Regions from separate parts of the Streptomyces sp. 891-h genome, predicted to be linked through region 2. Evidence: riboswitches for the same ligand, from Rfam matches in the RefSeq annotation. Region 2 holds a riboswitch; each other region holds the start of a gene.
The links. A riboswitch is a leader RNA that binds a small molecule or an ion and turns the genes downstream of it on or off. The one in region 2 is predicted to bind thiamine pyrophosphate.
Positions count from the first base shown of each region.

Region 1: another riboswitch for thiamine pyrophosphate. It lies ahead of thiC (phosphomethylpyrimidine synthase ThiC); the one in region 2 lies ahead of thiO (glycine oxidase ThiO).
Region 3: another riboswitch for thiamine pyrophosphate. It lies ahead of HC362_RS08575 (thiamine ABC transporter substrate-binding protein); the one in region 2 lies ahead of thiO (glycine oxidase ThiO).

Region 1 covers NZ_CP050693.1:3,852,527-3,859,521, forward strand. Annotated here, with positions in the region: gene HC362_RS16780 (NUDIX domain-containing protein) at 1-167, opposite strand, end outside; gene HC362_RS16785 (hypothetical protein) at 406-579, opposite strand; partial or broken gene HC362_RS16790 (transposase) at 679-849, shown strand; gene HC362_RS16795 (hypothetical protein) at 1,114-1,911, opposite strand; gene thiC (phosphomethylpyrimidine synthase ThiC) at 2,812-4,602, opposite strand; TPP riboswitch at 4,595-4,730, opposite strand; gene HC362_RS16805 (YibE/F family protein) at 4,802-6,271, shown strand; gene HC362_RS16810 (DUF5326 family protein) at 6,277-6,495, opposite strand; gene HC362_RS16815 (cupin domain-containing protein) at 6,688-6,995, opposite strand, start outside.
Region 2 covers NZ_CP050693.1:5,660,637-5,667,631, forward strand. Annotated here, with positions in the region: gene pknB (Stk1 family PASTA domain-containing Ser/Thr kinase) at 1-1,088, opposite strand, end outside; gene HC362_RS24825 (thiazole synthase) at 1,742-2,539, opposite strand; gene thiS (sulfur carrier protein ThiS) at 2,548-2,769, opposite strand; gene thiO (glycine oxidase ThiO) at 2,766-4,034, opposite strand; TPP riboswitch at 4,030-4,143, opposite strand; gene HC362_RS24840 (FAD-dependent oxidoreductase) at 4,322-5,530, shown strand; gene HC362_RS24845 (Rv2175c family DNA-binding protein) at 5,564-5,938, shown strand; gene thiE (thiamine phosphate synthase) at 6,051-6,797, shown strand.
Region 3 covers NZ_CP050693.1:2,049,416-2,056,410, forward strand. Annotated here, with positions in the region: gene HC362_RS08560 (hypothetical protein) at 1-384, shown strand, start outside; gene HC362_RS08565 (ABC transporter ATP-binding protein) at 362-1,402, opposite strand; gene HC362_RS08570 (iron ABC transporter permease) at 1,403-3,049, opposite strand; gene HC362_RS08575 (thiamine ABC transporter substrate-binding protein) at 3,247-4,323, opposite strand; TPP riboswitch at 4,319-4,435, opposite strand; gene rlmN (23S rRNA (adenine(2503)-C(2))-methyltransferase RlmN) at 4,529-5,635, opposite strand; gene HC362_RS08585 (phosphatidate cytidylyltransferase) at 5,705-6,913, opposite strand; gene frr (ribosome recycling factor) at 6,953-6,995, opposite strand, start outside.

The sequences.
Region 1 (6,995 bases), 1.8 Mb from region 2:
TGGTCCACATCGGGTTCGACTCCGCCCCCCGGTGTGATCCAGTACGGCTCCTGACCGGGCTTGGTGCGCTTGATGAGGATCATCTCGGCGGGCTCGCCGGGGGCGGCGCCGGGCGCGAGAAGGATGGCGCGGGCAGTCCGCTTGACCACGGGACGTTCGACGAACATGCAGGAGGTCTGGCCCGCATCGCCCCGGGCCAAACCCTCCGCTTTCGTCACCGTGCGTTGCGGGACATTAAATCTCCCGATAAGTCCATACCGATAAGTGATTGGACACTGACGTTGAGTCAACTACTCTTGTCGTCTGCGCAGCTTCGCGCGTAGAGCCGGGCAGCGCGCCGAGCCGGGCGGTTCGTGGCAGGAGGGGGGAGCCACGAACCGCCCTTCACACTTCACGGCAGCGGACTCACTGCGCCATCGGCAGATACACCCGGTTGCCCGCCTCGGCGAACTCGCGGGACTTCTCCGCCATTCCGGCCTCGACCTCCTCCATCGTGGCGCCGTGCTGCTCGCGGATCTCCTGGGAGATCTTCATCGAGAAGAGCATCACCAGATGCGGCATATTCGCCACCGTGGCCATGCCCGGCAGGGCTACGGGACAGGGGGGAGGCACCCGATGGAGAAGCGTGAAGAGGTCGTCAGCAGGTTGCGAGGGGTCCCCGAAGGGCTGCCCTCGGTCAAGGCCTGGCTCTGGGAACCCCGCCGCCTGCGGTTTCGCCTCTTCTCCGCGGCCGCCCAACTCGTCACCACCGGCCGCCGCAGAACCCTCCGCCTGGCCCGGCACTGGCCCTGGACCGGTGAGGTCACACGCGCCCTCGAACGACTCGCGCTCCTACCCAACCCCGGCTGACCAGCAGACTTCCCGTCTGCTGACCAGCAGACTTCCCGTCCCAACGACAGCACCACCCACCCCCGGACAGTGGAACCCGGCGCACACCCGACGCGACAGTCGGACCACCGGCCTGCCCACCACCAGCCCCAGAAAGCGAAAAGGCCCGCCGGCTCCGTCGGCGGACCCTCACGCAAGATCGAGGCTAAAGAGGGCATACGCGTAGCTGATGTCGTCTGTGTCGGGCAACCTCGACCGGCGCTGACCGACGGCACTTCATGCTGCTCATGGCGCCAGCCGGAGGAGCTCGTTGATGCCGTACGGGTACAGCCACGGGCTATGGTCACCGGCTTGGAGTCGGTCGACCGCGATCAGCGCGTCGGCCGCGGTCTTGCAGCGTGGATGCCGCGTGGCAAAGGTGGCGATGCGGGCTCGCTGGGTGGGCAGCCAGGCGGCGATCACCTGAGGGTCGCCGTCGTACCACCACGTGAACCGGAGTTCCTCCCAGAGCAGGTCGGTCGCCCAGCCGAGGGCGAGGCGGACGAGCCCGGCGTCCGCCTCGGGGCCGGCAAGCCCAGCAATGTGCTCCAGCCACGGCCCCATATCACCCGTTGCATGGGCGATCCCTTCCAAAAGGTCGGCAATATCCGAAGGCGACCGGCCATCAACCAGAGCGATCGCCAGCAGGGCTCGGAAGGCTTGCTCTACAACGGCACGTTCGGGCGCAGGCCAGTCAACGAACTTGGCCCCGCGCCGGCCGAGATGACCGAGTTCTTCAGACGGATCGGCGCCATGGCCCTCCGGCCCCCAGTAGCGCAGCGCACGCGGCATGAGACGACGCCATAGGACGGGGTACTGGTCCGCTTCCCAGTGGCTGACGACCTCACGCATGAAATGCCCGAGGAGATCGTCTGGGACGGCAGCGGGATCGCCACCAAGAATGTGCAGCTCCGACTCCGGGGTGCAGTAAGTGCAGCCGTCCACCGGGCGGTCAAGCTCGGGAGGTGACGCGAAGACCCGGTCAGCCTCGGCCAGCGCGTGCCGCCACATTGTGTACGGATCGGGGTCAAGAGGACCGGACATGGTACGACCTGCCGAGAGGACTCCGCGCAGGGGAACCTGGCGAAGAGCGGGACTCTACCACTTGGCGATGTCCGAGGCTCCAGCCTCGGCCTGACACCCAGGCTTGACATCAACGACGCCAGGCAGCAGCAGCCATGAGCGACCTGCGACAACCGTGCGTCCCACGTCCCTGGGTGTCGTGAGGCCCCTCTGATCGAACTCCTAAAGGGGGTGTCACTCCGAGTAATGGCCGACCTGCCCACTTGGTGTCCTCAGCGAGCGCTCCGAGTGCGCCCTGGGGGTCGGCTCAGCCGCTACGGCCGGGCGTGCGGCCTTCGGCCGGTCCCGTCCGGGCGGCAGCCGCCCCCGGGCTGACAGGCGACATGGGCGCATGAGGAGCCCTGCTGATCGCAGATCTTTCGTCGTCCCCAGTGCGCCCACAGGCATCTCAGCAGCGCCGGCTCCCGTTCCAGCCCGAGCCGGAGTCCCGCACTCGGCCGTCGGCGTGACCACGAGCAGCAGCCAGCGTCACGAAATTGCTTGCGGGATGTAGGGACCTCAGCCTGCTTCCCGCAGTCCGGCAGACGCGATCCGCACCAGCATGGCCAATTCCCGAGCAGCTTCCACCGGGACTGCCAGCCGGACGACGCCCGAGCCGTCCGCAGTCGCATCAGCCCGCGTCCGCACCGGCCGCGAGCTGGGCCGTCACCACCGACCCCGCAAGTTTCGTGGCCTGCTCGCGGGTCTCCGTTGCCGTCGCCACCTGAAGGAAGTCAGTCATGCCCGCGAGCCCAGTTCGGGTCGTCGGACGCTGCTCCAGAGCATCCGGCCACGTGCCGCAGGCCAGCGGAACTGATCAGCCTTCACCGGCCGAAGCGGCCCCGGGAGAGCCGAGGCCGCTTGCCTGGTGACGCGACTGGATCAGTCCGCGATGGGCAGGTAGACGCGGTTACCCGCTGCCGCGAACTCCCTCGACTTCTCCAGCATCCCCGCCTCGATCTCCTCGACGGATGCGCCTTCCTCACCGCCGAACTGCTCTGTGATGCTTCTGCTGATCTTCATCGAGCAGAACTTCGGCCCGCACATGGAGCAGAAGTGTGCGGTCTTGGCAGGTTCGGCCGGCAGCGTCTCGTCGTGGAACGAGCGGGCCGTGTCCGGGTCGAGGGCCAGGTTGAACTGGTCCTCCCAGCGGAACTCGAAGCGGGCGTCCGAGAGTGCGTCGTCCCAGTCCTGGGCTCCGGGGTGGCCCTTGGCCACATCCGCCGCGTGGGCTGCGATCTTGTAGGTGATCACGCCGGTCTTGACGTCGTCCTTGTCCGGCAGGCCCAGATGTTCCTTCGGGGTGACGTAGCAGAGCATCGCCGTGCCCCACCAGCCGATCATCGCAGCGCCGATGCCGCTGGTGATGTGGTCGTAGGCGGGGGCGATGTCCGTGGTCAGCGGGCCCAGGGTGTAGAAGGGGGCCTCGTCGCAGACTTCCTGCTGGCGGTCGATGTTCTCCTTGATCTTGTGCATGGGCACATGGCCCGGGCCTTCGATCATGGTCTGCACATCGTGTGCCTTGGCGATCCGATTGAGTTCCCCGAGGGTGTCCAACTCGGCCATCTGCGCGGTGTCGTTGGCGTCCGCGATCGAGCCGGGGCGCAGCCCGTCGCCGAGCGAGAACGTCACGTCGTACGCGCGCAGGATCTCGCACAGCTCGCTGAAGTGCTCGTAGAGGAAGCTCTCCTTGTGGTGCGCCAGGCACCACGCGGCCATGATCGAGCCGCCGCGCGAGACGATGCCGGTCTTGCGGCGGGCCGTCAGCGGGACGTAGCGGAGGAGGACGCCCGCGTGCACGGTCATGTAGTCGACACCCTGCTCGCACTGCTCGATGACGGTGTCCTTGTACACCTCCCAGGACAGCTCCTCGGCCTTGCCGTCCACCTTCTCCAGCGCCTGGTACAGCGGCACCGTGCCGATGGGGACGGGGGAGTTGCGCAGCACCCACTCGCGGGTGGTGTGGATGTTGCGCCCTGTCGAGAGGTCCATGACGGTGTCGGCTCCCCAGCGGGTGGCCCACGTCATCTTCTCGACCTCCTCCTCGATGGAGGAGGTGACGGCGGAGTTGCCGATGTTGGCGTTCACCTTCACCAGGAAGTTCTTCCCGATGACCATCGGCTCGGTCTCGGGGTGGTTCACATTGGCGGGCAGTACGGCGCGGCCCGCGGCGATCTCGTCCCGGACGAACTCGGGGGTCAGGTTCTCGCGGAGGGCGACGTACTCCATCTCCGGGGTGATCTCGCCCCGCTTCGCGTACGCGAGCTGGGTGACGGCGCTGTCGCCGCGGCCCCGGCGCGGCTGGCGGGGGCGGCCGGGGAAGACCGCGTCCAGACCGGCCAGATCAGTCGCTCCGCTCCGGAGCAGCCCGCCGCGCGGGCTGGTGTGCTTGATGCCGTCGTCCTCGGGCCGCAGCTCCCGGCCCGCGTACTCCTCGGTGTCTCCCCTCTGGATGATCCAGTTCTCGCGCAGCGGCGCCAGACCGCGGCGCACGTCGGTGTCGATGTTGGGGTCGGTGTACGGCCCGGAGGTGTCGTAGAGCGTCACATCCGTGCCGTTGGTGAGATGCACGCGGCGGACCGGCACCCGGATGTCGGGGCGCGGCCCCTGCAGATATCCCTTGTGCGAGCCGATCGCGTTCTCGGCGCGCGCGTGTGCATCCTGCGTGGTCATGAGACCCACTCCCTACGCCGGCATTACCCGGTAACAGGTTCGGCGGTCGGCGCAGCCGTTTCCGTGGTCCCTTCCACGGAGGTCAGCGCCCTCTCAGCCCCGTGCTCGGAGCTCCCGCGATGTGCAAAGGCATCTCTACGCTAACGGCACACGGCCCGGACTGAACACCCCGCATGGCCGTTCTTGCGATGATCGGGCGGTGACCCATTCCGACTCCGCCGACCCCGCGTCCCCTGGCGGCCCCGCCACCGGCCACACCGCCGGTCACGGAAACCCGCATGCCCAGGGCCACTCGCATGCCCACGAACCCTCGCACGCCCACGGCCACTCGCACGCCCACGCACACGGGCCCGCCGCGCCCGTCTCCCGCCATCTGAGGAAGGTCATCGCGGCGGTGCTCGTGCCGTTCGCGGCCGCGGTGCTGACGGGCCTGGTGGTGCTGTGGCCGGGAGGCGCGCCGGACCACAAGCACGACCGCTCGGGGGTCGGCTTCGACCGGCCGACATTCGCCGCGAAGGTCGTCGGGCTGACCGAGGTCGACTGCGACAAGGTCAATGTCCAGCAGCCGCCCGCCTCCTCGGGCGGCGCTGCCCAGACCCCGGGCGGGACCGGGCAGGGGGGCTCACACGGCCCGTGTCACAAGGCGAAGATCGAGGTCACCGAGGGCAAGGACAAGGGGCACACCTTCACCGAGGTGGTGCCGCCCGACGCCACCCGCACCTACTCCGTCGGTCAGGGCGTGGTCGTCGGCTACGCGGAGAAGGCGCCGCGCAATCTCCAGTACAGCGTCGTCGACGCCGACCGTGACGTGCCGATGCTGCTGCTCGCGGGCATCTTCGCGCTGGTGGTGGTGGCGGTCGGACGGCTGCGCGGGGTGCTGGCGCTGGCCGGTCTCGTCATCAGCTTCGCCGTACTGACGCTGTTCATCCTCCCGGCCATACTGCAGGGCTCCAACCCGCTGGTGGTCGCGGTGGTCGGAGGCAGCGCCATCATGCTGACCACGCTGTATCTGTGCCACGGCCTGTCGGCCAGGACCTCGGTCGCGGTGCTGGGCACGCTGGTGTCGCTGCTGCTGATCGGGCTGCTGGGCTCGCTGTTCATCGGCTGGGCCCGGCTGACGGGCAACACCGACGACCAGACCAGCCTGGTGCACGGGCTCTACCCCGGCATCGAGATCAGAGGACTGCTGCTGGCCGGGGTGCTGATCGGCTCGCTCGGTGTGCTGGACGATGTGACGGTCACCCAGACCTCAGCCGTCTGGGAGCTCAGGGAGGCCGATCCGGGGGCGAGCTGGCGCCGGATCTACCGCTCCGCCATGCGGATCGGGCGCGACCACATCGCGTCGGTCGTCAACACCTTGGTGCTGGCCTACGCGGGTGCAGCCCTGCCGTTGCTCCTGCTGTTCTCCATAGCCCGCAGCGATGTGACGATGGTCGCCACGAGCGAGGTGGTCGCCGAGGAGATCGTCCGTACGCTCGTCGGCTCCATCGGCCTGGTGGCGTCGGTGCCGGTGACCACCCTGCTGGCCGCGCTGGTCGTCTCCGCCGACCGGGGCGGCCGCTCCTCGGATGCTCGGCCGAGCATTCCGGCTCCCTCGCCGGGTGTCCCGGCGGCGGCTCGCCGCCCCGCGGTCAGCGGCGGCCGCGGCCGCCGCCGCAAACCGAAGTGAGGGACTCACCAGTCACTGCGGCTGGAGGCGCCGGCCTTGAAGCGGCGGACGAGGTAGACGACTCCGCCGACCAGGGCGACAAAGATCAGCACCTTGAACAGCAGGCCGATGAGGAAGCCGACCACGCTGGCGATCAGGCCGCCGAACACCACAAGGGCGATCACCGGTATGACGATCCATGTGACCCACCACGGCAGGCCGGAGAGGGTGCCTTTCGCGTCCATGACTGTGTGCTCCGTCTCTGAGAGTTCTCGAAGGCCTTGTGCCCTCTGCCCTCGATGCTAGGGCGGGCCGCAAGGCGACGGGGCGGTCACAGCCCCAACCCTCCCCTGAATCCGACCCTGAGGGGACCCTGAAGTGAGGAGCCGTCGCGGGGGGCCGGGGGCCGGGGGCCGGGGGCCGCGGGGAGCGGCTCCTCAGCCCTCCGGCGGTGAGAAGACCACCAGGACGCGCAGGTCCTCGGAGATGTGGTGGAACTTGTGCGCCACCCCGGCCGGGACGTAGACGACGCTGCCCCGCGCCACATGGGTCGTCTCGTCGCCCACGGTGATCGATCCGCGTCCGCTGACGACGAAGTACACCTCGTCCTGGGCGTGCGGCTGCTGTCGGTCGACGGCGCCCGCGTCCAGCGCGTAGAGACCGGCCGACATGTTGCGCTCGTGCAGGAACCGCAGATACGCGCCGTCGTTCACAGCGCGCTCCGCCTCCAGCTCCTCCAGGCGGA
Region 2 (6,995 bases):
ACCGGGGGGATTGTCGCGGTGTCGGTGGCGTCCGCGAGGTGGGCGGCCTCCGCGAGGTGGGCGGCCTCCGTTGGGCGGGGGATCACGGAGGTTTCGGCCTCGCTCGCCGAGGTGGCGCCGACCGGGGTCGCGGCCGCGGGGTGTGCGGCGTCGGCGTCGGCGGCGGCGGCCGGGTCTGTGCGGCTCGCCGGGCCCGTGCCGCCGTCCTTGGCCTGCGGCGGTACCGCGTCCAGCTCCTCGTCGGTCAGCCCCGCCCTGGCCGAGCGGACCTCCGCCAGCAGCGCGACCGCGTCCTCGGGCCGCCCCTCGGGCGACCGCGCCGTCGCCCGCGCGACCACGGCGTCCAGCGCCGCCGCCATCCCCGGCACCGCCGCCGAGGGGGCCGGCATGTCCTTGTTCAGATGCTGGTAGAGCACCTGCGCGGGAGAGGCCCCCGAGTGCGGCTTGGTGCCGGTCAGCATCTCGTAGAGCATCACACCGCACGAGTACAGATCCGTACGCGGCGTCGCCGTGCCGTCCTCGATCTGCTCCGGCGCCAGATACGAGACCGTGCCCAGGATGGAGTCCGTCGTCGCCGAGGTCTGGCTGTCCACGGCCCGGACCAGCCCGAAGTCGGCGACCTTGACCCGGCCGTCGTCCCCTATCAGCACGTTCTCCGGCTTCACATCCCGGTGTACGAGCCCGGCGCGGTGTGCCGCGCCCAGCGCGGCGAGCACCGGTTCCAGGATGTCGAGCGCCGCGCGGGGGCGCAGCGCGCCTCTGTCGCGCAGCACGTCACGGAGCGTGCAGCCCTCCACGTACTCCATCGCGAGATAGACGTACGTGCCGTCCGTCCCCTGGTCGAAGACCCCGACCACGTTCTGGTGCGCGAGCCGCGCGGCCGACTTCGCCTCCCTGATGAAGCGGGTCACGAACGTGTCGTCCGCCGAGAGGGAGGTGTGCATCACCTTCAGGGCCAGCACGCGGTCCAGGCGGGTGTCCATGGCGCGGTACACCGTCGCCATGCCGCCGACGGCTACGCGGGCGTCGATGCGGTACCGGCCGTCGAGAACCTGGCCCACCAGGGGGTCCTTGAGGGTGGTGTCCATTGCGCAGAGTGTACGAGGGCGCTGCGCTGGCTTTGCCGCTTGGTTGCGGGTTGCGGCTGTTTCGGAGCCGAACAGTGACAACCCCTCACGGGGTGGCCCGCCGCGTTGTGGACCCGGACCCCTCACGGGGTGGCCCCCCCGCTTGTGGACGCACGCCCCGTTTGTTGCTTCGGCTTGCCGCCGAGTGGTCGTGTCGGGGGGGCGAGCCCCTCACGAGGTGGTCCCCGCTTGTGGACGCACGCCCCGTTTGTGTCCCGGCTCGCCGCCAAGTGGTCGTGTCGGGGGGCTCCGCCCCCCAACGCCCCCCGCTAGGTGGGCTTCGCCCCCCTAGGACCCCCCTGCCGCCTGGGACTACCCCATTGCCGTAAAGAGCGTCCCCTCAGTGGTGCGGGTCCTTGGACCGGCCGGTGACGACCCTGCGGGAGTCACCGGCCGGACCAAGGGCCTCAGTCATAAGCCGGGACAAGGGAACGTGAACAGGGGTGCCCTTTTGCGGAAGGGGGCTCCTAGGGGGGCGAAGCCCCCGTAGCGGGGGGCTGTTGGGGGGCGGAGCCGCCCCAACGCCCGTCCGGCGAGGACCCGGGGGTTGGGGGGCGGAGCCCCCATGAATGGGAGGGGGCCCAAGAATGGGCCCTCAGCCAAGGGTGGCGGCCTCAGCGAAAGGCGGGGCGTTCGGGGTCCAAGAGGGGGACCCCCTCGGAGGGGGAGGAGGCCTCAGCGAAGTGGCGCCGCGGAATGCGCCCCGCGCGGAATGCGAGGCGCCCACCCTCAACGGCATGCCGCATGCCCTCAGCCATGAGCACGGGCTCCTGAGCCCGCGTAACGGCGGAAGCCAGCATCACGGCGGCGCACCCCAACTCCATCGCGAGGGCCACATCGGAGGCGGTGCCGGCCCCGGCGTCGAGCACCACGGGTACCCCCGCCCTCTCGGTGATGAGCTGAAAGTTGTGCGGGTTGCGGATACCGAGCCCGGAGCCGATGGGGGAGCCGAGCGGCATGACGGCGGCGCACCCCACGTCCTCCAGCTTCCGGGCGAGTACGGGGTCGTCGTTGGTGTACGGCAGCACGGTGAAGCCGTCGTCGACCAGGGTCTCGGCGGCGTCGAGCAACTCGACGGGGTCGGGCAGCAGGGTGCGCTCGTCGGCGATGACCTCCAGCTTCACCCAGTCGGTGCCGAGCGCTTCGCGGGCGAGCCGGGCGGTGAGCACCGCTTCACCTGCGGTGTAGCACCCGGCGGTGTTCGGCAGTACGCGGATGCCGTGCTTGTCGAGCAGGGACAGCACGGAGCCGCTCACGGAGGGGTCCAGCCGCCGCATGGCGACGGTCGTCAGTTCCGTGCCGGAGGCCAGCAGGGCGCGTTCCAGGATGTCGAGGCTGGGCGCGCCGCCGGTGCCCATGATCAGGCGCGAGGTGAAGGTGGTGTCGCCAATGGTCAGCGGATCGTCGGCCATCGCTGTGCTCAGCCTCCCTGGACTGCGGTGAGAACTTCGACGCGGTCGCCTTCCCCGAGCGTGGTGGCGGCCCAGCGGCTGCGGGGGACGACGTCCTCGTTGAGCGCTGCTGCCACGCCGGAGGGCGCGGTGGTGAGGGTGGCCACGAGCTGGTCGAGGGTGAGTCCGGCGGCCACCTGGCGGGGCTCACCGTTGACGGAGAGGGTCAGTGTGCCGGCGGTGGAGGTCATACGGGCTGCTCCTGGAGCGCACGGGAGGGAGCGGGGGTGGCGGCGGAAGAGGCGAAGCGGCGTGGGGTGAACGGCAGCGCCGGCTCGGGCAGCTCGCCGGTGGTCAGCACTTCGGCAAGCACCTCGCCGGTGACGGGGGTGAGCAGGACCCCGTGCCGGTAGTGGCCGGTGGCCAGGTGGAGCCCGGCCAGTTCGGTGGGGCCGAGCAGGGGTGCGTTGTCGGGGGAGCCGGGGCGCAGCCCGGCGCGGGTCTCGGCCAGCGGCAGCTCGGTGACGCCGGGTACGAGTTCGTGCGCGTCCCGCAGCAGCTCGTACACGCCGCCGGCGGTGACCGTCGTGTCCCAGCCGAGCTCTTCGCTGGTGGCGCCGACGACCAGCTCGCCGTCCTCGCGGGGCACCAGATAGAGGGGAGCGCCGCGCACCACGGCACGCACCGTGCGGGAGAGGAAGGCGCCGTGTCGCGCTGGCGGCATCCGCAGCCGCAGGACCTGGCCCTTCACCGGGCGTACCGGGGGCGCCACCTCGGGTGGCAGGCCCTCCAGAGCGGAGCTGCGGGAGCCGAGCGCGAGGACCGTCTGCCCGGCGTGCAGTTCCGTGCCGTCCTCCAGGGCGGCGCCCACGGCGCGGTCCCGGGAGGTGAGCAGCCGCAGCGCTCGGGCGCGGCGGAAGGCGACGCCCGAGCGTTCGCAGGCGCGCAGCAGTGCCGCGGCCAGCCGGCGGGGGTCGATCTGGTGGTCGCCGTCCACGCGGGCTCCGCCGCGTACGGAGGGCGCCAGCATCGGCTCCAGACGGCGGCACTCGCGGCCGGTCAGCCACTGCGATTCCAGTCCGCAGCGCTGCTGGAGCGCGTGCAGCTCGCGCAGGTGGGCGCGGTCGTCGGCGTCGAGCGCGACCGCGAGGGTGCCGCAGGCGCGGTGGCCGGTCTCCAGCCCGGTGGCGTCCTCCAGTTCGGCGACGAAGTCCGGATAGCGCGCCGCCGAGGCGAGGTTGAGGCGCAGCAGCGTCTCCTCGCCGTAGTGCAGCTCGGTGACGGCCGCCAGCATGCCCGCCGCCACCTGCGCCGCGCCGCCGCCGGGCCCGGGGTCGACGACGGTGACCTTCAGACCGCGCCCGGCCGCTCGCCAGGCGGTGACCAGGCCGATGAGCCCGCCACCGAGCACGAGCACATCGGGGCTCGCGCCGGGTCCGAGCGGGGCGGCGGTCCCCTTCTCGGCAGGAATCCCCTCGTTCGCCGGGTGCTCCGCAGGACCTGTCGTGCCGCGCATGGGCGCTGCTGCTCCCTTCGCCGGAATGACCCGGATCAGGTTCGGACGGTCGGAGGCCGTCGCAGCCTCCCTCTCAGCCCGGTGCGTCCGGGCTCCCGCGTATGCCGTGTGTCTACCGCACCCACCCTACTGCGGTGCGGGTGAGCCGGGTAAGGCCACCGGGTGGGACCGGGCGCCTCGCCGGGGGCCTACGACCGCCGGCGGATGGCCGTGCGAGCCGACCGGCATACAGTGATCGCGTGAGTGACAGTCAGAAACAGCAGCGGGTCGTGATCGTGGGCGCGGGTATGGCCGGTGTGCAGACCGCCGTACAACTGCGCGAACAGGGCTGGCCCGGCTCCGTTCGACTGATCGGGGCCGAGCCGCACGCGCCGTACGACAGGCCGCCGCTGTCCAAGGCCGTGCTGCTCGGCAAGGGCGAGGAGGCCCAGGCGCCGCTCTTCGAGATCGACTTCGCGAATCTGGACATCGAGCTCGAACTGGGCAGGACCGTCACCGGGCTGCGCGCCGACGAGCGGCTGCTGGTCACCGACGCGGGGCCGGTCCACTACGACCGTCTGGTTCTGGCCACGGGGGCCGAACCGGTCGCCCTGCCGGGAAGCGAGGGCGTGCCCGGTGTCCACCTGCTGCGCACTCTGGACGACGCGCAGCGGCTGCGCCCGGTGCTGGCGGCGCGGGGCAGGATCGTGGTGGTCGGCGCCGGCTGGATCGGCGCGGAGTTCGCCACGGCGGCGCGCGAGCGCGGCTGCGAGGTCACCGTCGTCGAGGCAGCGGACACCCCGCTGCCGGGCGCGCTCCCGACGCAGGTGACCGAGCCGATGCGGGCCTGGTACGCGGAGGCCGGGGCGACGCTGCGCACCGGGGTCGCCGTCGAGTCGGTCGAACGCGGCGGGGTGCTGCTCGCCGACGGCACACGGCTGGCGGCGGACGCGGTGCTGGTCGGCATCGGGGCCCGCCCGGCGACCGGCTGGCTGCGCGGCTCCGGCGTCGAGCTGGGCCCCGACGGTGCCGTGCTCGCCGACGCCCGGCTGCGCGCCGCTGTCCCGGGCGGCCACGACGCCGGTGTCTACGCGGTGGGCGACTGCGCCTCCTTCCCGTCGGCCCGCTACGGCGAGCGGCTGCTGATCCACCACTGGGACAACGCGCTGCAGGGCCCCCGTACGGTCGCGGCGAACCTGCTGGCCGAGGGGCACGCCGACGGCGAGGCCGACACCGTCGTCTACGACCCGGTGCCCTACTTCTGGTCCGAGCAGTTCGGCCGTTTCGTGCAGTACATCGGGCACCACGCGGAGGGGGACGAGCTGGTGTGGCGCGGCTCCCCGGACGGCGCCGCTTGGAGCGTGTGCTGGCTGCGCGGGGAGCGGCTGGCCGCGCTGCTGGCCGTCGGCCGTCCGCGCGATCTCGCGCAGGGCCGGAAGCTGATTCAGCAGGGTACGGCCGTGGAACGGACGCTGGTGCGCGACGCGGCCGTGGCCCTGAAGCAGGCGGCGCGGTAGTGACTGTCGGCACCAGATGGCAGTCTGGAACCCGTGACCGAGATTGACGCAAAGACCGAGGCTCTCGTCCCCGCCTGGCTCACCCTTCCCGACGTCGCCGAAAAGCTCGGCGTCGAAGTGACCCGGGTACGGCAGCTCGTGAAGGAAGGCCAGCTGATCGCGGTGCGGCGGGAAGCGGAGTCCGGCAACAGGGTGCTCCAGGTTCCGGCCGCCTTCATCGGCGAAGGCCGGATCGTGAAGGGCCTGGCGGGCACCATCACGCTCCTGAAGGACGACGGCTTCAGCGACGAAGAGATGCTCGAGTGGCTGTTCACCGAGGACGAGTCCCTGCCCGGCTCGCCGGTGACGGCCCTGCGGGAGAACCGGGGCACGGAGGTCAAGCGCCGCGCCCAGGCGCTCGCCGTCTGACGCCGCCGCCCGGGCCGGCCGGCCCGGGCACAGCACGAGAACACCGACACCACCGGGTGCGTGGGCCCGCTCGTGGGCCCGCGCACCCCCGCACGGGGGGAACCACCGCGCCATGTCCCGCAGCACCACCACGCCCGGCACCGCGCCCGGCGCCGCCGGCTATGCCACGGCCGCCGACTCCGCCGCGTCCGGCGGGGCCCGGCAGCGGCTCGCCGACGCGCGGCTGTACCTGTGCACCGACGCCCGCAAGGTGCAGGGCGACCTGCCCGAGTTCCTGGACGCCGTGCTGGCGAACGGGGTGGACATCGTCCAGCTGCGCGACAAGGGCATGGAGGCGGCCGAGGAGCTGGAGCACCTGGCCGTCTTCGCCGACGCCTGCAGTCGGCACGGCGCGCTGCTGGCCGTCAACGACCGCGCTGATGTGGCCCACGCCGCCGGCTCCGACGTGCTCCATCTCGGCCAAGGTGATCTGCCGGTGCCCGCGGCCCGCGCGCTGCTCGGCGAACAGGTGCTGATCGGCCGTTCCACCCACTCGGCCGCGGAGGCGGACGCGGCGCTGGCCGAGCCGGGCGTCGACTACTTCTGCACCGGTCCGTGCTGGCCGACCCCCACCAAGCCGGGCCGTCCCGCACCGGGGCTGGATCTCGTCCGTCACACTGCCGCCCGTACCGGCACGGATCCGGCGTCCCGGCCGTGGTTCGCCATCGGCGGTATCGATGCGGACAATCTCGGCCAGGTGCTTCAGGCCGGTGCCCGCCGGGTGGTGGTCGTCCGCGCGCTCACCCGGGCGGACGATCCGGGGGCTGCCGCGGCCTCGCTGGCGCGGCGGCTGCGGGAGGCGGCCGAGGTCGACCGGTAGGTCCGGCGGCCGTCGCGACCGTCGCGGCCGCCCCCGCCGCGGTCATCCGTGCCGCCGCCCCGCCGCGGCCACCGGTGCCCTGACGTGGCCGTTCCCTTAACACGGGGTGGCCCTTCCGTCCAACAGGTGGACATCGGCCATCCGGGAACCGGACAGATCATCCCTAAATATGGCAGTGTCGAGTCGTTCTGCAGGCCA
Region 3 (6,995 bases), 3.6 Mb from region 2:
GGACCGGTACGACTGCTGACGGGGCGCACGCTGATCCGTGAGGCGCCCTTCCTGGGGCGCGAACTGGGTGCGCTGAGCGCGGTCGGGGCGGCCCTCGTGGCCCTCGTCCGGGCGCGGCTCACCGATGCCGGGGCAGCCGTCCTGCCGGGGCCGCTGGTGGGCGCTTCGGTGGCGCTGTCGGGGTGCTGCGTCGCCGGGGCGGCGCTGGCCGCGCTGGTCAGGGCCAGGAGAGCCCGCGCGCCGCTGCGGGGGCTGCTGGAGCGGATCGGGGCGCCCCAGGGGCTGGTGCGTGCGGTGACGCTGCTGCGCGCCTGCGTCACCTCGGTGGTCTTCGCGGGGCCGGCCGTGCTGGCCGGGATGTTCACTGCGCTGCCTCCGCACTGAGCGCGACGACCTCGCGCGGGTCGAAGAGGGCACCCACTTCGGCGCCCTCTTCCGGCGCGTCCCGCAGGGTGCAGGCGGCTTCCAGTGCCGGTCCCTCGTCCGGGCGCAGCAGCGCGGTCACCGTGGACGCGTCACCGCCGCGGAACGTCCGGGCCTCCACCGTGCAGCGCAGCCCCTCCTCGGGTGCGCGCAGCAGCACCCCGCCCGGCCTGACGAGCAGCAGCGTGCTGCCCTGCGGGGTGCCCTCGGGGACCGGGAGCTTCCCCCAGACGGTGGCGGCTGTCTCGCCGTGCACGGTGGCCTGGACGATGTTGCGGAAGCCCAGGAAGCGGGCGACGAACGGGGAGGCCGGGCGCTGCCAGACCTCCAGCGGGGTGCCGGTCTGTGCGATGCGCCCGTTCTCCATCACCACCACACGGTCGGCGAGTGCGAACGCCTCCCCGTGGTCGTGTGTGACGGCGAGAACGGTGGTGCCCAGCCGCTGGAAGAGGCCGCGCAGCTCCACGACGAGGCGTTCGCGCAGGCCACGGTCGAGCTGGCCCAGCGGTTCGTCCAGCATCAGCAGCCTCGGCTCGGGCGCGAGCGCGCGGGCCAGCGCGACGCGCTGCTGCTCGCCTCCGGACAGCGCGGTCACGGCACGCCGGCCGGCGCCCGGCAGCCCGACCAGCTCCAGCAGTTCGGCGACGCGGCGCTCGGTCTCGGCGCGGCCCGCCCGGTGCATACGCGGACCGAAGGCGACGTTCCCCGCGACGTCGCGCTGGGGGAAGAGCTGGTGGTCCTGGAACATCAGGCCGACGCCCCGCCGGTGCGCGGGCACCCCCGTCTGGTCGCGTCCCGACAGCAGCACCCGGCCCGCGTCGGCCTGCTGGAGACCGGCGACGACGCGCAGCAGGGTCGACTTGCCGCTGCCGCTGGGCCCGAGTACGCACACCGTCTCGTGTTCGGCCACCTCCAGATCGACCGCGTCCAGCGCCGTCCGCTCGCCGAAGCGCACGGTCACACCGTCAAGCCGCAGCATCTACAACTCCCCCTGACCTTCGGTCCGTACGCGCTCCAGCGCGAGCAGCACGCCCGCGCAGACGAGCATCAGAATGGTGCTCAGCGCCATGGCCTGGCCGTAGCTGGACTGCCCCGCGCGGCCCAGCAGCCGGGCCACCGCGACCGGCAGGGTGGGGGTGTCGGGGCGGGCGATGAACACTGTCGCGCCGAACTCGCCCAGCGAGACGGTGAAGGCGAACCCGGCGGCCACCAACAGCGCCCGCCGTACCAGCGGGAGGTCCACCTCACGCCAGGCGCGCAGCGGTGAGGCGCCCAGCACGGCGGCGGCCTCGCGCAGCCGTACGTCCACGGCGCGCAGCACGGGCAGCATGGTGCGGATGACGAACGGGACGCCCACCAGCGCCTGCGCCAGGGGCACCAGGATCCAGCTCGACCGCAGATCGAGCGGGGGCTCGTCCAGTGCGACGAGAAAGCCGAAGCCGACAGTGACGGCCGAGGTGCCCAGCGGCAGCATCAGCAGGGCGTCGAAACCACGCACCAGCCGTTCCGCCCTGGAGGTCCCCTCGTTCGAGCGGAACCGGGAGCGCGGAACGGTGAGCGCGGCGGCGGCCAGCCCGCCCACCACCAGGGCGATGGCGGTCGCGACGGCGGCGTACGCCAGGGAGTTGCCGACGGCCGCGAGAGGTGCGACGACAAAGGTCGCACTGTCCGACTGTGCCGTCAGTGCGCGGAAAGAGGCCAGCCCGAATCCGTCCGGCCCCTCGAAGGCCCGCTGGAGCAGCACCAGCAGCGGTACGACGGTCAGCAGGAGCAGCACCCCCAGCACCGAGCACAGCAGCGTCCACTGGCGGGCACCGGCCGGACGCCGTGCGGTGTGCTCAGCGGGAACGAGACTGAGCGCCGTCTCGCGCTTGCGCAGCGACCAGGCGTGCACCGCCAACAGGGCAGCGACGGCGGCGAACTGGACGAGCGTCAGCACAGCCGCCGTGGGCAGGTCCAGCAGGGTGGCGGTCTGCCGGTAGATCTCCACTTCGAGCGTGGCGTAACGCGGGCCGCCCAGCACCTGGATGACGCCGAAACTGGTGAAGGTGAACAGGAACACGATCAGCGCGGCGGCTGCCACGGACGGCGCCAGTGCCGGGAGGGTGACCCGTCGCCAGGCGGTGAACCGGCCCGCTCCCAGCACACGTGCGGCCTCCTCCTGGCGCGGGTCCAGCTGGGACCACAGGCCGCCGACAGTGCGCACGACGACCGCGTAGTTGAAGAAGACGTGCGCCAGCAGGATCGCCCACACGCTGGTGTCCAGCCGCACACCCAGCCATTCGTCCAGCACTCCCCCGCGTCCGGCCAGCGCCAGGAAGGCGGAGCCGACCACCACGGTCGGCAGAACGAACGGAACTGTCACCACGGCACGCAGGAGCCGCTTGCCCGGAAAGTCGAACCGTGCGAACACATACGCGCCGGGCAGCGCCAGCGCGAGCGTCAACGCCGTCGAGGCGGCGGCCTGCCAGAGCGTGAACCAGAGCACCTGGAGGATGTCCGGGTCGCTCAGCACCTGCCCGATCCGGCCGAGCTGCCACTGTCCGCCCTCGCGCAGCCCGCGCCCCACGATGGCGACCACCGGGTAGCCGAAGAAGACCGCGAAGAAGGCCATCGGTACGGCCATCAGCGCGAGCCGCACCCAGCCTGCGCCCCGGCGGCGCGGCACAGCGGCGGCCGCTCCCGGCGAGGGGACGGCCTCTCCCGGCGAGGGGGCGGGCAGGCCCGTGAGACCTGAGGGATCCGGCGCCCCAGGCACTTCCGGGGTGCCGGAGGTGCCCTGGGCGCCGGAAGAGCCCGAGGGGGCGGAAGAGCCCGGGCCCGCTACTTCACCGCGAGCGAGGTCCACGTCTTGATCCACTGCTCACGGTGCTCAGCGATCTTCTTCGGGTCCAGGGTGGCCGGGTCGTCGACCGTTTCGCCGTACTTGGTGAACAGCTTCGGCAGCTCGGCGTCCGCGCGGGCGGGGCTGACGAACATCTTCAGCGGCAGGTCCTCCTGGAACCGCTTGCTGAGCAGGAAGTCCAGCAGCGCCTTGCCGCCCTTGGTGTTCTTCGCGCCGTCGAGCAGCCCGGCGTACTCGGTCTGCTGGAAGCACGTGCCCTTGGCGACACCCGTCGGCGCCTGCTCGGGCGGGTTCTTCACGCCCATGACCTCGGCGGGCGGGCTGGAGGCATAGGAGACGACCAGGGGCTTGTCGCCCTTGCCCTTGCCTTCGCGGGAGCCCGTGAAGCGGTCGTTGTAGGCCTGCTCCCAGCTGCCGGCGACCTCCACCCCGTTACCGCGCAGCTTCTTCCAGTAGTCCTGCCAGTCCTTCTCGCCGAACTCGGTGACGCTCGCCAGCAGGAACGCCAGGCCGGGCGAGGAGTTGGCGGCGTCCTCGGTCACCAGCAGGTTCTTGTAGCGGTGCTTGGTCAGGTCCCGCAGGGTGCGCGGCGGGTCGAGCTTCTTGTCGGCGAACCACTCCCGGTCGTAGTTGACACACACGTTGCCGGTGTCGACCGGGGTGACCCGGTGCTTGTCCGGGTCGGCCTGGAGCCGCTCGGGGACCTTGTCGAGCCCCTTGGCCTTGTAGGAGGTGAAGACGCCCTTGTCGAGGGGGCGCGAGAGGAGGGTGTTGTCGACGCCGAAGAAGACGTCGCCCTGGGGGTTGCCCTTGTTGAGCACCGCCTGGTTGACGGCGGCCCCGGCGTCCCCGCCTCGCAGCACCTTGACCTTGTAGCCGCTGCGCTTCTCGAAGTCCTTCAGCACGGACTTCGAGACGGCGAACGAGTCGTGGGTGACCAGTCGGACGGTCTTGGGGTCCCCGCTGTCACCGGAGCCACCGCACGCGGTGGCGAGGAGGGCGAGGGTGAGGACAGCAGTGGTGGCGGCGGCAGCGCGCCGCGCGTGCTTCATCATCAGTGCATCGACTTCCTACCCGGCATGACCCGGGCGAGGTTCGAGGGTCTGCGACGCGTACGGGGCGTACGGTCGCACTCTCAGCGCTGTGAGCGCTCCCCTGTCGGCTGTTCGGTTTTGGCGGGCCGCCGGTGCGGCCCGTTCGAACACTATCAGTCGGGCCTTTTCGGCCAGAGATCAGCGGCCGGAAGCCAGATGTCAGAGGTCAGCGCTCGGTCGCCGCGAGCTGACCGCACGCACCGTCGATCTCCTGGCCCCGGGTATCCCGCACAGTCACCGGTACACCGTGCGATTCGAGCGTCCGCACGAACTCCGCCTCGTCCTCGGGCCGGGAGGCCGTCCACTTGGAGCCGGGGGTCGGGTTGAGCGGGATGAGGTTGACGTGCACCCGCTTGCCCTTCAGCAGCCGGCCCAGCAGGTCGGCCCGCCACGCCTGGTCGTTGATGTCCTTGATCAGCGCGTACTCGATGGAGACCCGGCGCCCGGACTTGGCCGCGTACTCCCAGGCGGCGTCCAGGACCTCGCGCACCTTCCAGCGGGTGTTGACCGGGACGAGGGTGTCACGCAGCTCGTCGTCGGGCGCGTGCAGGGAGAGCGCCAGCCGGCATTTGAAGCCCTCGTCGGCGAAGCGCAGCATCGCGGGCACCAGGCCGACCGTGGAGACGGTGATGCCCCGCTGGGAGAGCCCGAGGCCGTCCGGCTCGGGGTCGGTCAGCCGCCGGATGGCGCCGACCACCCGCTTGTAGTTGGCCAGCGGCTCGCCCATGCCCATGAAGACGATGTTCGACAGCCGTGCCGGTCCCCCCGGCACCTCGCCGTCCCGCAGGGCGCGCATTCCGTCGACGATCTGGTGGACGATCTCGGCGGTGGACAGGTTCCGGTCCAGACCCGCCTGCCCGGTGGCGCAGAACGGGCAGTTCATCCCGCATCCGGCCTGCGAGCTGATGCACATGGTGACCCGGTCCGGATACCGCATCAGCACCGACTCCACGAGCGTCCCGTCGTGCAGCCGCCACAGCGTCTTGCGGGTGGTGTCGTCGTCGCAGCTGATGTGCCGCACCACGCTCATCAGGTCGGGCAGCAGCTGGTCCGCGAGCTTCTGCCGGGCGGCGGCCGGGATGTCGGTCCACTGCTCAGGGGCGTGCGCCAGCCGCGCGAAGTAGTGCTGCGAGAGCTGCTTGGCGCGGAACGGCTTCTCACCGATCTCGGCGACCGCCTCCCGGCGCTCCTGGGGGGAGAGGTCGGCGAGGTGGCGGGGCGGCTTCTTCGCGCCGCGCGGGGCGACGAACGTGAGTTCTCCAGGGGCAGGCATAACTTCACCAGTGTCGCAGACCCGCGGGCGTCCCCGGCCCCGGGCTGCGGGGCCGGGTACCAGGTACGCTCAGCCCGCGCCGACGAAGATCACCAGCAGCAGCCACACCACCGGAGCGGTCGGCAGCAGCGAGTCGAGGCGGTCCATGATGCCGCCGTGTCCCGGCAGCAAGGTGCCCATGTCCTTGATGCCCAGGTCCCGCTTCATCATCGACTCGCCCAGGTCGCCCAGGGTGGCGCTGACCGAGACCGCCAGGCCCAGCAGCAGGCCCTGCCACCAGCTTCCGCCGTCGATCAGGAACTGGGTGCACAGCGCTCCCGCCACCATGGCGAACGTCACCGCGCCGATCAGCCCCTCGCGGGTCTTGCCGGGGCTGATCCGGGGCGCCAGTTTGTGCCGTCCGAAGCGCCAGCCCACCGCGTAGGCGCCGGTGTCGCTGACCACGGTGAGGATCAGGAACGTCAGCACCCGCTTCGGCCCGTCGTCGGCGGCCAGCATCAGGGCGACGAAGGTGGCGAGGAAGGGGACGTAGAAGGCGGCGAAGAGGCTCGCGGTCACATCCCGCAGATAGTCGGCCGCCGGCTGGGTCATCCGCCACGCCAGTACGGCGAGCGCCGTGAGCGCCATGGCCACCCACGCGCCCTCCGCGCCCCGTACGTATCCGGCGACCGTCATGGCCGCGCCGCCGAGCGCCAGCGGCACCAGCGGCACTCTGATGCTCTTGCGTTCCCGCAGCCGCGAGGTCAGCTCCCACAGCCCGACGACGACCGCCAGCACGATGACGCCGAGGAAGACCGGCTTGTAGAAGAAGAGCGCAGCCAGGATGACCACGCCGAGCCCCAGGCCGACCCCTATGGCGGCGCGCAGATCCCGGCCGGCGCGCTTCTTGCCCTGGCCCGTCCTGCTCTCTCCGGAGGGCGCGGGCGACGGGGCGCCCGGCTGCCGGGAGGCGCCTTCCGCCCCGTTCGGGTCGTTCGGCTGCGGGCCGCCGGGTGGACCGGCGGGGCCTGTGAAACCGGGGCCGTGGCGACGGTGGCGGCCTTCGTGGCCGTCTGACGCGTCACCGGGGCTCCCGGGGTCGGACACCATGGGCATACGCTGAGTCTGCGACGCGCCGCCGCCCACATCGTGCACGGTGCCGGTCACGTCGTGGGCGGACAGGTGACCATCGCCCGGGCGGGGCATCGCCGAAGGGGTGGCGTGGCCCGGCTCGGGCGGACCCCAGTACCGGGCGTTCCCCGCGTCCGGTTGCGGCGCTCCCCAGGATGAGTCGTTCACAGATTGCAGCCTTCGACCTCGGACCTTGAGACGGTGGGCTCAGACTTCGAGCAGCTCGGACTCCTTGTGCTTGAGCAGCTCG